3 regions of the Kosakonia pseudosacchari genome follow, and region 3 is predicted to be linked to each of the others. Evidence: predicted binding sites of a transcription regulator. Region 3 holds the regulator's gene; each other region holds the start of a gene.
The links. The regulator LexA, encoded in region 3, represses DNA repair genes until DNA is damaged. The targets are predictions, from matches to a motif close to TNCTGTATGTACATACAGNA.

Region 1 (3,285 bases), 1.2 Mb from region 3:
GTAGCGCGTCGAGCAGCCGTTTACCGTAGTTTTTGGTCAGTAGCCGTTTATCGTAAATCACCACTTCGCCACGACAACTGTGGCTGCGAATCAGCCTTCCTACTTGCTGGATAAGGTTAAACGACGCGCTGGGCAGGCTCTGCACTTCGAAAGGATAGCGATTCAGGCTTTTCAGCCACTCGCCTTCGGTGATCACCACCGGGCTGTCGATGGGCGGAAAAGCAATTTTATGGATGTGCACCTGCGTCAGGTAATCGCCTTTGAGATCCAACCCTTCAGCGAATGACTGCAAACCCACCAGCACGCTGCGCTCGCCGTTATCGATACGTTTGCGGTGCAGTTCCACCAGCCGATAGCGCGGCTGATCGCCCTGCACCAGCAGCAATAAACGCAAGTCCGCGACATAGGTTAAAAACAGCTGCATCGCGCGCTGGCTGGCAAAAAGCACCAGCATCCCGGGATGCGCTTTACTCTCAACCTGCTCACGAAACCAGGTGGCCATTTCCGCAATGTGCTGCTCTTCGTTTTCTATCAGCGGCTCGTAGCGCATCTGCGGAATAACAATTTTTCCCTGCTCAACATGGTTGAACGGCGAATCAAGCGTGACAAAGCGATCCCCGGCTTTCTCTTTTAAACCGCTCATCTCCTGCAGACGATTGAAACTGTTCAGTGAACGTAACGTCGCTGAGGTCACGACGATATGCGGTACGCTGCGCCAGAGCAGCTTTTCCAGCTGATCGCTCACGCGAATACCCACACAGTGGAAGAGCAGATGCAACTGTCCGTCACGCGCCTCACGGGTGACCCATTTGGTTACCGGCGCACCGGACGCCTGCGCCATTGAAGCCAGCCGCCAGAGTTTGCTCTGGCTTTCGAACATGCCCAACGCGCGGTTCATCTGCAAAATCACTCGATGCAAACGCACGATGTCGTGGCTGCCTGTCTTCTCGCTTAAATCATTCAGGAACAGCTCAGCCAGCCCGCGCAGCATCTCGGTGAGTTTTGCCAGCCGCTGGCAAATCTCCATCACTTCGTCAGGCAGTTCACCCATTGCAAAGCGATATTCCGCTTCCTGACCCGCCGGAAGATAAAGGTTGAGAATGTTGTTAAGCGAAGCGATAAGCGCGTAAAGCTCCTCGCAATGGGCGTTGAGCCGTTCCGGTGTCGCCAGCGGCGGCAGCGTTTTCGGGCGAAACTGTTCAAGACAAGTTGCCACCAGTTTGGTGAACAGATCGAGCTGAAGCTGATACCAGGGGGCGGTGATTTCCGCCGTCATCTCCAGTGCGTCGCGCGCCACATCCGGCAAATGGTGGCCTTCATCCAGCACCAGTAGCAGGTTTTTTGGCTCCGGCAGCACCGCCTCGCTCTCCATCGCCGCCATTACCAGCGCGTGGTTGGCGACCACCACTTCCGCTTCCTGGATTTCGCGGCGTGCGACAAAAAAGGGGCATTCGCGGTAGTAATGGCAATTACGGTTCAGGCAACTGGCTTTATCGGTGCTGAGCCGTCGCCACAAATCATCGCTAATCGCCTTGTCAGTGTGATCGCGCAAACCGTCCCACTTGTAGCTGTCGAGATCCGCTTTCAACGCCGCGCAACGTTTCTGCTCCTCCTGGTTACCAGGCGTCAGTTCATCGTCCAGAAATGCCAGCAGATCCTGCTGATTCGGCTCGCTGCTTGCCAGCGCCGCCAGGTTGCGCGGGCAGACATAGCGCCCACGGCCAAATGCGGCGGTAAAGCGTAAATCCGGGATGATTTTGCGCAGCAGCGGCAGATCTTTACTGAAGATCTGATCCTGCAGCGCCACATTCGCGGTGCTGACCACCAGCGTTTTTTGCTCTTCACGCGCGATGGCGATGCCCGGAATCAGGTAAGAGAGCGTTTTCCCCACGCCGGTTGGCGCTTCAATCGCCAGATGACGTCCTTCCTCCCCCGCCAGCGTTTTCGCCACGTCAGCAATCATCTGCCGCTGCGGCGCGCGGGGAATAAAGTCCGGGATCTGTTGTTGCAACGCCTTATACCAGGCGGCGATCTGCGCTTTTAGCGCGGCGGTTAGGGCCATGAGGGGAACCTGAAATACTGTATAAACAGCCACTATTGTGGCATTTTTAGCGCCCGTAGGGTAACCCTTTTTGCCTTTGCGCGAGCACCCTCGCGAATCCTTTTTCTCCCCACAGCGATACAGGATATTTTTCGCCGTGCCGATCACAAATCGGTAGTTCCATTCGTTAATGTGCCCTTTCGCGCGTTGATCATTTATTAGGGCGGTGCTAGTTTTTTACCTGCATTACGCTTGTTACCGAATATCGGGCAAAACCTAAATGCAGAGAATGCGGGCGACATCCGCTCGTTGCTGTATTTACGTTTTGCCCGTTTTTGTTTGCAGGAGTTGGCGATGCTGGTCAAACAAATATTAAATAATAACGTTGTCAGCGCCATTGATGAGCATGGCCTTGAGGTTATTCTGACCGGGCGCGGCTTAGGGTTTAATACCCAAAGCGGTGCGCGCGTCGATGCGCAAGCCATCGAAAAAATATTCCATTTGCAGGATTCTCAAGTCTCCGCACGTTTTAAAGATCTGGTCAGTGAAGTGCCGGTGGAAATAGTGCAACTCACCGCCGATATTGTTGCGCTGGCGCGATCTACACTTGCACATAAATTAAGTGAAGGCCTGTACGTTACGCTCGCCGATCACTTGCACTTTGCCCTGCAACGCACAGAAAAGAATGAAGTTTTGCCCAATCCGTTAGAGTGGGAAGTGCGCCATTTCTATACCGACGAGTACGCCATTGGCCGCCAGGCGCTCGGCATGATTGTCGCGCGTACCGGCACATTATTACCCGACAGTGAAGCCTGTAGTATTGCGTTGCATATTGTGAATGCCGGGCTGAACGATACGATGGGAAAAACCACAAAAATTACGCGGCTTATTTATCAGTTACAGAATATTGTTAAATACTTTTTCACCCTGCCGCTCGACGAGCACAGTCTGAATTACCAGCGTTTCATTACCCATTTAAAGTTTTTTGCCCAACGGGTCATTGATGGCGTGGTGTTAAATAATGACGACGAAGAGTTATTCGCGATGGTGCAGCGTCGTTATCAAACCACCCTGAAATGCGTTGACGCAATTAACGAATTTGTCGGCAAAAATTATCACCACACGATGAGCAATTCGGAAAAACTCTACCTGACCGTGCATATCGAAAATGTGGTGCAACGGATAGAGTCGTAAGGCAACCACGTCGCGCCTGCGACCCAAAGTATCAATTCTTTCCAGGCTTG
Region 2 (3,285 bases), on a different replicon from region 3:
ATTTGTTGTCGGCACCGCATCCCGGCTGACACTGTCCCAGGTGTATTTCAGGTTACCGATCTGATAATTGAATGCCCCGGTCCCGAAATCCGCCACTTTCCAGCCATGCCGGAAGGAGTTCGCCGAGAGGCGGGTCTCAAGTTCGTCGCCCTCAAACCAGGCCAGCTTGATGTTGGTTGAGCCGTCGTCACAATATATATTTATCATAATGCACCTTTTAATAATCTCAATTTGAGAACATCATAAAGCCACATCTCATAAATGTAAATACAAAATACTCAATATGAGTATTAATAAAAACTCAATCTCTAGACACACCCTGAGTAAGGCACATACAACAGGGCAGTAGCGGAGTCAGCGAACCATGTATCTGCGTTATGCGAAGCCGGTACCGCTTTCCGCCTCCTCGTTCTGGTAAAGTCTCTTGTAATTGTTGTGTTACGGTATATGAAAGGAAGACAGAATATGGATTTGTGAAAAGCAGCGTCAAAGGCCTTTGGAAAAAAGGGAGCGAAACTCAGTACCGGTGAATACAAAGAACTTGCGGATTATTTCTCCACCATCCTGGAGCTACACGCCAGCGGGAAAATCATCAAGGAAAGTGCGATATCTGATCTTCTGGATATTGCCACCGCGATTGACGTTGGAGAAACAGCGGTAGTACGCAATACAATCAAAACTCAGGAAGAAATTATACATCGCTCAGACAACCATCCGGGAAACGGTTCAAGACGCATGGAAAACTGGCCGAGCACAACGGGTAACCCCTCAGGCGGCAAAAGGACCAATGCTCCTGCCCGCTTAAAGTAGTAAGTATTTACGGTTCAAATCATTAATAGCATCGGACACCGATCCTCGTCTGCCGGGATCTGTAAAAGTACATATTAAGGAGAATAAAACAATGTATGAAACCTATACGCATCAGGCACTACCATCTAAACAGTACAGAGAATTGCTTGGCACTGCGCTTTGCGTTTTTAATTCAAATAACAGCTTTGTTATTGAAAATATCCTCAATATAGATACTAAAAGAAAATACAGCTGGTATGAATTGATTGATAGAACATCGGGGCGACTTAAAGATCCAATAGCAGAGACAATAACTCAGGCGTCAGATGAAAAAATAGCCAATATTTTCAATGAATTAGTTCAAATCCGAAACAGAATAATGCATAGTTATCAGGTTACCGCTGAAATGGATTTACCTGGTGATGATGCCAAACAAATACTTTCAACCAAATATGAAAATGGTTACCAGGAGTATATCACTGAAGAATTCCTCATGAATTTTATAAAGAAAAATGATGAGTTTTCCGCAATACTTGAGGAATTCAGAAGATGCTGACTGTTCTTTATTCCCCATCACATTTACATCAATTATAGCGAGGGTATAATAATAGAGTTTACTGCCGTAACTGTAATTTTCTGTCCCCTTCCGCGCAAATATTCTCGTCTTCTGATGCCCGCCCGAAATGCACGCAGTGCCGACCTGTCCTTTTTTAGAAATTTCACTGGTAATGGCTCCCGTCCCGGTCGGTTGTCGCTGACAACCGACCGGTATTGATCCTCTCTTTTCCACGTCGGCACATGACTGGTAGGCCACGCCTGTAATGCACAAAACAAGAACAGGAGGGAGCTAAAGAGATAAAAATAATTTCTCTATTTTTCATTTGGTTAATTGATAAAGATTACGTCTCGCTTGAAAGCACAGGTGAAACAAATTAATAATACTGTATATATAAACAGTATAAATACATATGAGGAATAGCGTTATGAAGCTGGTAATGCTGACCCCTACACAAGCAAACGTGCCTGTAAATCTGCCATTATTTCTGGAGATGGTGCCCTGTGGTTTTCCGTCTCCCGCCCAGGACTATGTGGAGAAAGAGCTTGACCTGAACGAGTACTGCATCCGGCACCGCAGCGCGACTTACTACCTGCGCGCCCACGGAGACAGCATGCAGGACGGTTTTCTTTTCAGTGGTGATCTGCTGGTCGTCGACAGTGCCATGAAACCGGTGAACGGCGACATTGTGGTGGCCGGCATGGGCGCGGAATTCACCGTGAAGCGACTGATTACCCGGCCCCGGCTCTGTCTGCAGCCCATGAATCCTGCCTTTCCGCCCATTTATCCGGATCCGGATGAACTGCAGATCTTCGGCGTTGTTACTCACATCATTCACCGGACACGCGAGGTGATGAAATGTTTGGACTAGCCGACGTTAATTCGTTCTATGCCAGCTGCGAAAAAGTATTTCGCCCTGACTTGCGTAATAAACCTCTGATTGTATTAAGTAATAATGACGGTTGCTGCATAGCGCGTTCAAAGGAAGCGAAGCGGCTCGGCATCCGTATGGGTGATCCGTGGTTCAAAATTCGCGGGCAGATGTATCCGGAACAAATCTTTGTTTTTTCGAGTAATTATGAGTTATATGCCAGTCTGAGTAACCGCGTGATGGCCTGCCTGGAAGAGATGGCGCCAGGCGTGGAGGCATACTCAATCGACGAGATGTTCCTGGATCTCCGGGGGCTGGAAACCGCCATCAGTTTTGAGGCGTTCGGCACGCAGCTGCGCGAACATGTTTATGCCTGTACCCGGCTGACTATCGGCGTCGGAATGGGTTCCACCAAGACACTGGCAAAATCAGCGCAGTGGGCGTCGAAGGAGTGGCCAGCGTTCCGGGGCGTGCTGGCGCTGACGCCCGGAAATCCCGCCCGCACGGCAAAGATGCTGTCACTTCAGCCAGTCCAGGAAATCTGGGGGGTGGGTAGCCGTATAGCCTGGAAGCTGAACACAATGGGGATAACCACCGCACTTCAGCTGGCGCAGGCCAATACCGCTTTTATCCGTAAAAATTTCAATGTGGTGCTGGAACGCACCGTCCGGGAACTGAACGGTGAGAGCTGTATTGCGCTCGAGGAAGCCCCGCCACCGAAGCAGCAGATTGTCTGTTCCCGGTCGTTCGGCGAGCGTATCATTACGTATGACGCCATGCGTCAGGCTGTCTGCCAGTACGCGGAGCGTGCCGCCGAAAAACTGCGGGGAGAACGTCAGTACTGCCGGCACATTTCAGTCTTTATCAAAACCTCCCCCTTCTCTGCCACTGAACCCTACTACGGCAACGTGGCAAGTGAAAAACTGCTTACGGCCACGCAGGACACACGGGACATTATTGCAGCCGCTGTCCGTGCGCTGGAGCGTATCTGGCGCGACGATCACAGGTATGCAAAGGCAGGGGTCATGCTTAATGATTTCAGCGGTTCCGGCATTGCCCAGCTGAACCT
Region 3 (3,285 bases):
GATATGCATCAATTGGCTGCCATCTCTGGCACCGTAAGCCTGCCCGGAATGCGCTTCAACCGCATACGCGAAACCATCCAGCGCATAGGCGGTAAAGGTCAAAAACATCATCAGTACCGCGTTTGCCGCCACTGTCTCATCCCCGAGGCGGGCGCCAAACACCGTTATCGAACCAAAGCAGAGTTGCAGCAGCAGCGAACGCAACATGATATCGCGGTTCAGCGCCAGCAAACGCCGCACGCCGCCGCGCCAGGTATTTTTCAGCGTCAGCAATGAAATGCCGCGCATCACCAGTACGTGTCGCACCATCCATAAGCCAATGGCGAAAGTGGCATATTCCGCGATGACCGTGGCAAGTGCCGCGCCTTGCACATTCATATGCAGCCCCATGACCAACCACAGATCGAGCACGATATTGAGCAGATTCCCCACCACCAGCAATATCACCGGTGCGCGCGCATACTGTACGCCGAGCAGCCAACCGAGCAATACCAGATTGCCCAGCGAAGCGGGTGCACTCAACCAGCGAATATCAAGGAACCGCCGCGCCTGTTCCAGTACCGCCTCGCTACCGCCGGTGATATGCAGCGCCAGGTCGATAAGCGGCGTGCGCAGCAGCGCAATCAACACACCGGCCCCAAGCGCCAGCAGCAAAGGCTGGACTAACGCCCGCGCTAGCGCGGGCGCATTTTTCGCGCCGAATGCCTGAGCTGTCAGGCCGGTGGTGCTCATGCGCAAAAAGAGCAGCAGCATAAAGAGGAAACTGGTCGCCGTTGCGCCAATCGCCACACCGCCCAGGTAAACCGGGCTATCCAGATGCCCCACCACAGCCGTATCCACCAGACCCAGCAATGGGACGGTGATATTCGAGAAGATCATCGGCAGCGCAAGTCGCCAGAGCGCTTTATCGGACCCGGTTAGCAGTGGCATGGTATGCATGTAAAAGTGAGTGAGGGAAAAGAAGAGATCGCTGCGGAACCTGAATCAGCCCCGCAGCAAAACGAATGTGCGTTACAGCCACGCGCCATTACGAATGACACCGACCGCTAACCCTTCGATGGTGAAGTTTTGATCGCGCAGATCGACGACGATCGGAGAAAACTCGCTGTTTTCCGGCAACAGTTCGACGGTGTTACCCTGTTTTTTCAAACGCTTGACCGTTACTTCGTCTTCAATACGCGCAACAACAACCTGGCCGTTACGCACATCCTGCGTTTTGTGCACCGCCAGCAGATCGCCATCCATAATGCCAATGTCACGCATCGACATGCCGCTAACGCGCAACAGGAAATCTGCATGAGGTTTAAAGAGGCTCGGATCGACCTGGTAATGACCTTCGATATGCTGCTGCGCCAGCAGCGGCTCACCCGCAGCGACGCGACCAATCAGCGGTAAGCCAATATCGTCCTCTTCTTCTTCAAGCAGCAGGCGAAGGCCGCGTGATGCGCCCGAAACGATTTCGATAACCCCTTTGCGCGCCAGCGCTTTGAGGTGTTCTTCCGCCGCATTTGGGGAACGGAACCCCAATTGCTGTGCGATTTCCGCACGCGTTGGTGGCATACCGGTTTGAGTGATGCGATCGCGAATAAGATCGAACACCTCTTGCTGCCTGGCCGTTAATGCTTTCATCCCGCCCCCTGGGTGTATATACAGTTATGCTGTGAGTATATACAGCTAAAGGCGATTTTGGAACCAAATTTAAGCAAAAAACCAGGGCGTTATCGAATTCTGGAAGCGTTATCCAAAATGTGACCAGAGTAATGCGATCCAGGTAAAGAGCGCCAGCAGGATGGACATCAGCACCGCCGCCGACCCCATATCCTTCGCCCGCCCGGAAAGTTCATGGAATTCCGCACCAATACGGTCTACCACAGCTTCGATGGCGCTGTTCAGAATTTCGACAATCATCACCAGCGTCACAGAACCAATCAGCAGTACGCGCGTCATTGTGTCAATATCGAGCCAGCAAGCGATTATAATTGCCAGGATAACCGCAACGGATTCCTGACGAAATGCCGCTTCATTAATCCAGGCGGCGCGAACGCCTTTCCAGGAATATCCAGCGGCTTTAATGATCCGGGTGAAACCGGTGGTATTATTAGCCATTTAAAAGAACCTTTTTATTAAATTGGCGTCAATGTCTCAGCAAGCGCGCAGCGGTACAACAGAAATTATGTGCGCTTTCTGATATTCTTGCGGCGCAATGGCACTATTAACCAGAGGCTTTACATCCTTTATGTCCGGCTGGCCACGAATTTACTACAAATTACTGAATTTACCATTAAGCGTGCTGGTAAAAAGTAAATCGATTCCCGCAGAACCTGCACAGGAACTGGGTCTCGATACATCACGCCCCATCATGTATGTGCTGCCTTATAACTCAAAGGCAGATTTACTGACTTTACGCGCGCAGTGTCTGGCGCATGAGCTGCCCGATCCCCTGGAACCGCTGGAAATCGACGGCGCTTTGCTGCCGCGTTTCGTGTTTATCCACGGCGGCCCGCGTGTGTTCACGTATTACGCGCCGAAAGAAGAGTCGATCAAGCTGTTCCACGACTACCTGGATTTACATCGCAGCCATCCCGATTTGGATGTGCAAATGGTGCCGGTATCGGTGATGTTTGGTCGTTCGCCAGGGCGTGAAAAAGGCGAAATTAACCCGCCGCTGCGCATGCTGAATGGCATCCAGAAATTCTTTGCGGTTTCCTGGCTTGGCCGCGACAGCTTTGTGCGTTTTTCACCACCGGTTTCGCTGCGCCGGATGGCGACCGAGCACGGCACCGATAAAATTATCGCGCAGAAACTGGCGCGCGTGGCGCGTATGCACTTTGCCCGCCAGCGTCTGGCTGCGGTAGGCCCACGACTGCCGGCTCGCCAGGATTTGTTTAACAAATTACTCTCGTCCAAAGCGATTGCCCGCGCCGTTGAAGATGAAGCGCGCAGCAAAAAAATCTCCCATGATAAGGCGCAGCAAAACGCCATCGCGCTGATGGAAGAGATTGCCGCGAACTTCTCCTACGAGATGATTCGCCTGACCGACCGCATTCTGGGTTTTACCTGGAACCGTCTCTATCAGGGTATCAACGTGCATAATGCAGAGCGCGTACGCCAGCTGGCGCATGACGGCCACGAAATTGTCTATGTGCCCTGCCACCGTAGCCATATGGACTACCTGCTGCTCTCCTATGTGCTCTATCACCAGGGGCTGGTGCCGCCGCATATCGCTGCTGGTATCAACCTGAATTTCTGGCCCGCCGGACCGATTTTCCGCCGGCTGGGCGCTTT

Region 1: dinG (ATP-dependent DNA helicase DinG) is a predicted target of LexA. The motif match lies at 2,078-2,097, and genes of this name have one in related genera.
Region 2: umuD (translesion error-prone DNA polymerase V autoproteolytic subunit) is a predicted target of LexA. The motif match lies at 1,729-1,748, and genes of this name have one in related genera.

Annotation. Positions count from the first base shown of each region.
Region 1 covers NZ_CP063425.1:1,524,151-1,527,435, reverse strand. The annotation lists gene dinG (ATP-dependent DNA helicase DinG) at 1-2,062, opposite strand, end outside; gene licT (BglG family transcription antiterminator LicT) at 2,396-3,235, shown strand.
Region 2 covers NZ_CP063426.1:20,102-23,386, forward strand. The annotation lists gene parM (plasmid segregation protein ParM domain-containing protein) at 1-204, opposite strand, end outside; gene IP581_RS23460 (selenium binding protein) at 902-1,345, shown strand; gene umuD (translesion error-prone DNA polymerase V autoproteolytic subunit) at 1,773-2,216, shown strand; gene umuC (translesion error-prone DNA polymerase V subunit UmuC) at 2,204-3,285, shown strand, end outside.
Region 3 covers NZ_CP063425.1:309,221-312,505, reverse strand. The annotation lists gene dinF (MATE family efflux transporter DinF) at 1-930, opposite strand, end outside; gene lexA (transcriptional repressor LexA) at 1,012-1,629, opposite strand; gene IP581_RS01450 (diacylglycerol kinase) at 1,738-2,106, opposite strand; gene plsB (glycerol-3-phosphate 1-O-acyltransferase PlsB) at 2,237-3,285, shown strand, end outside.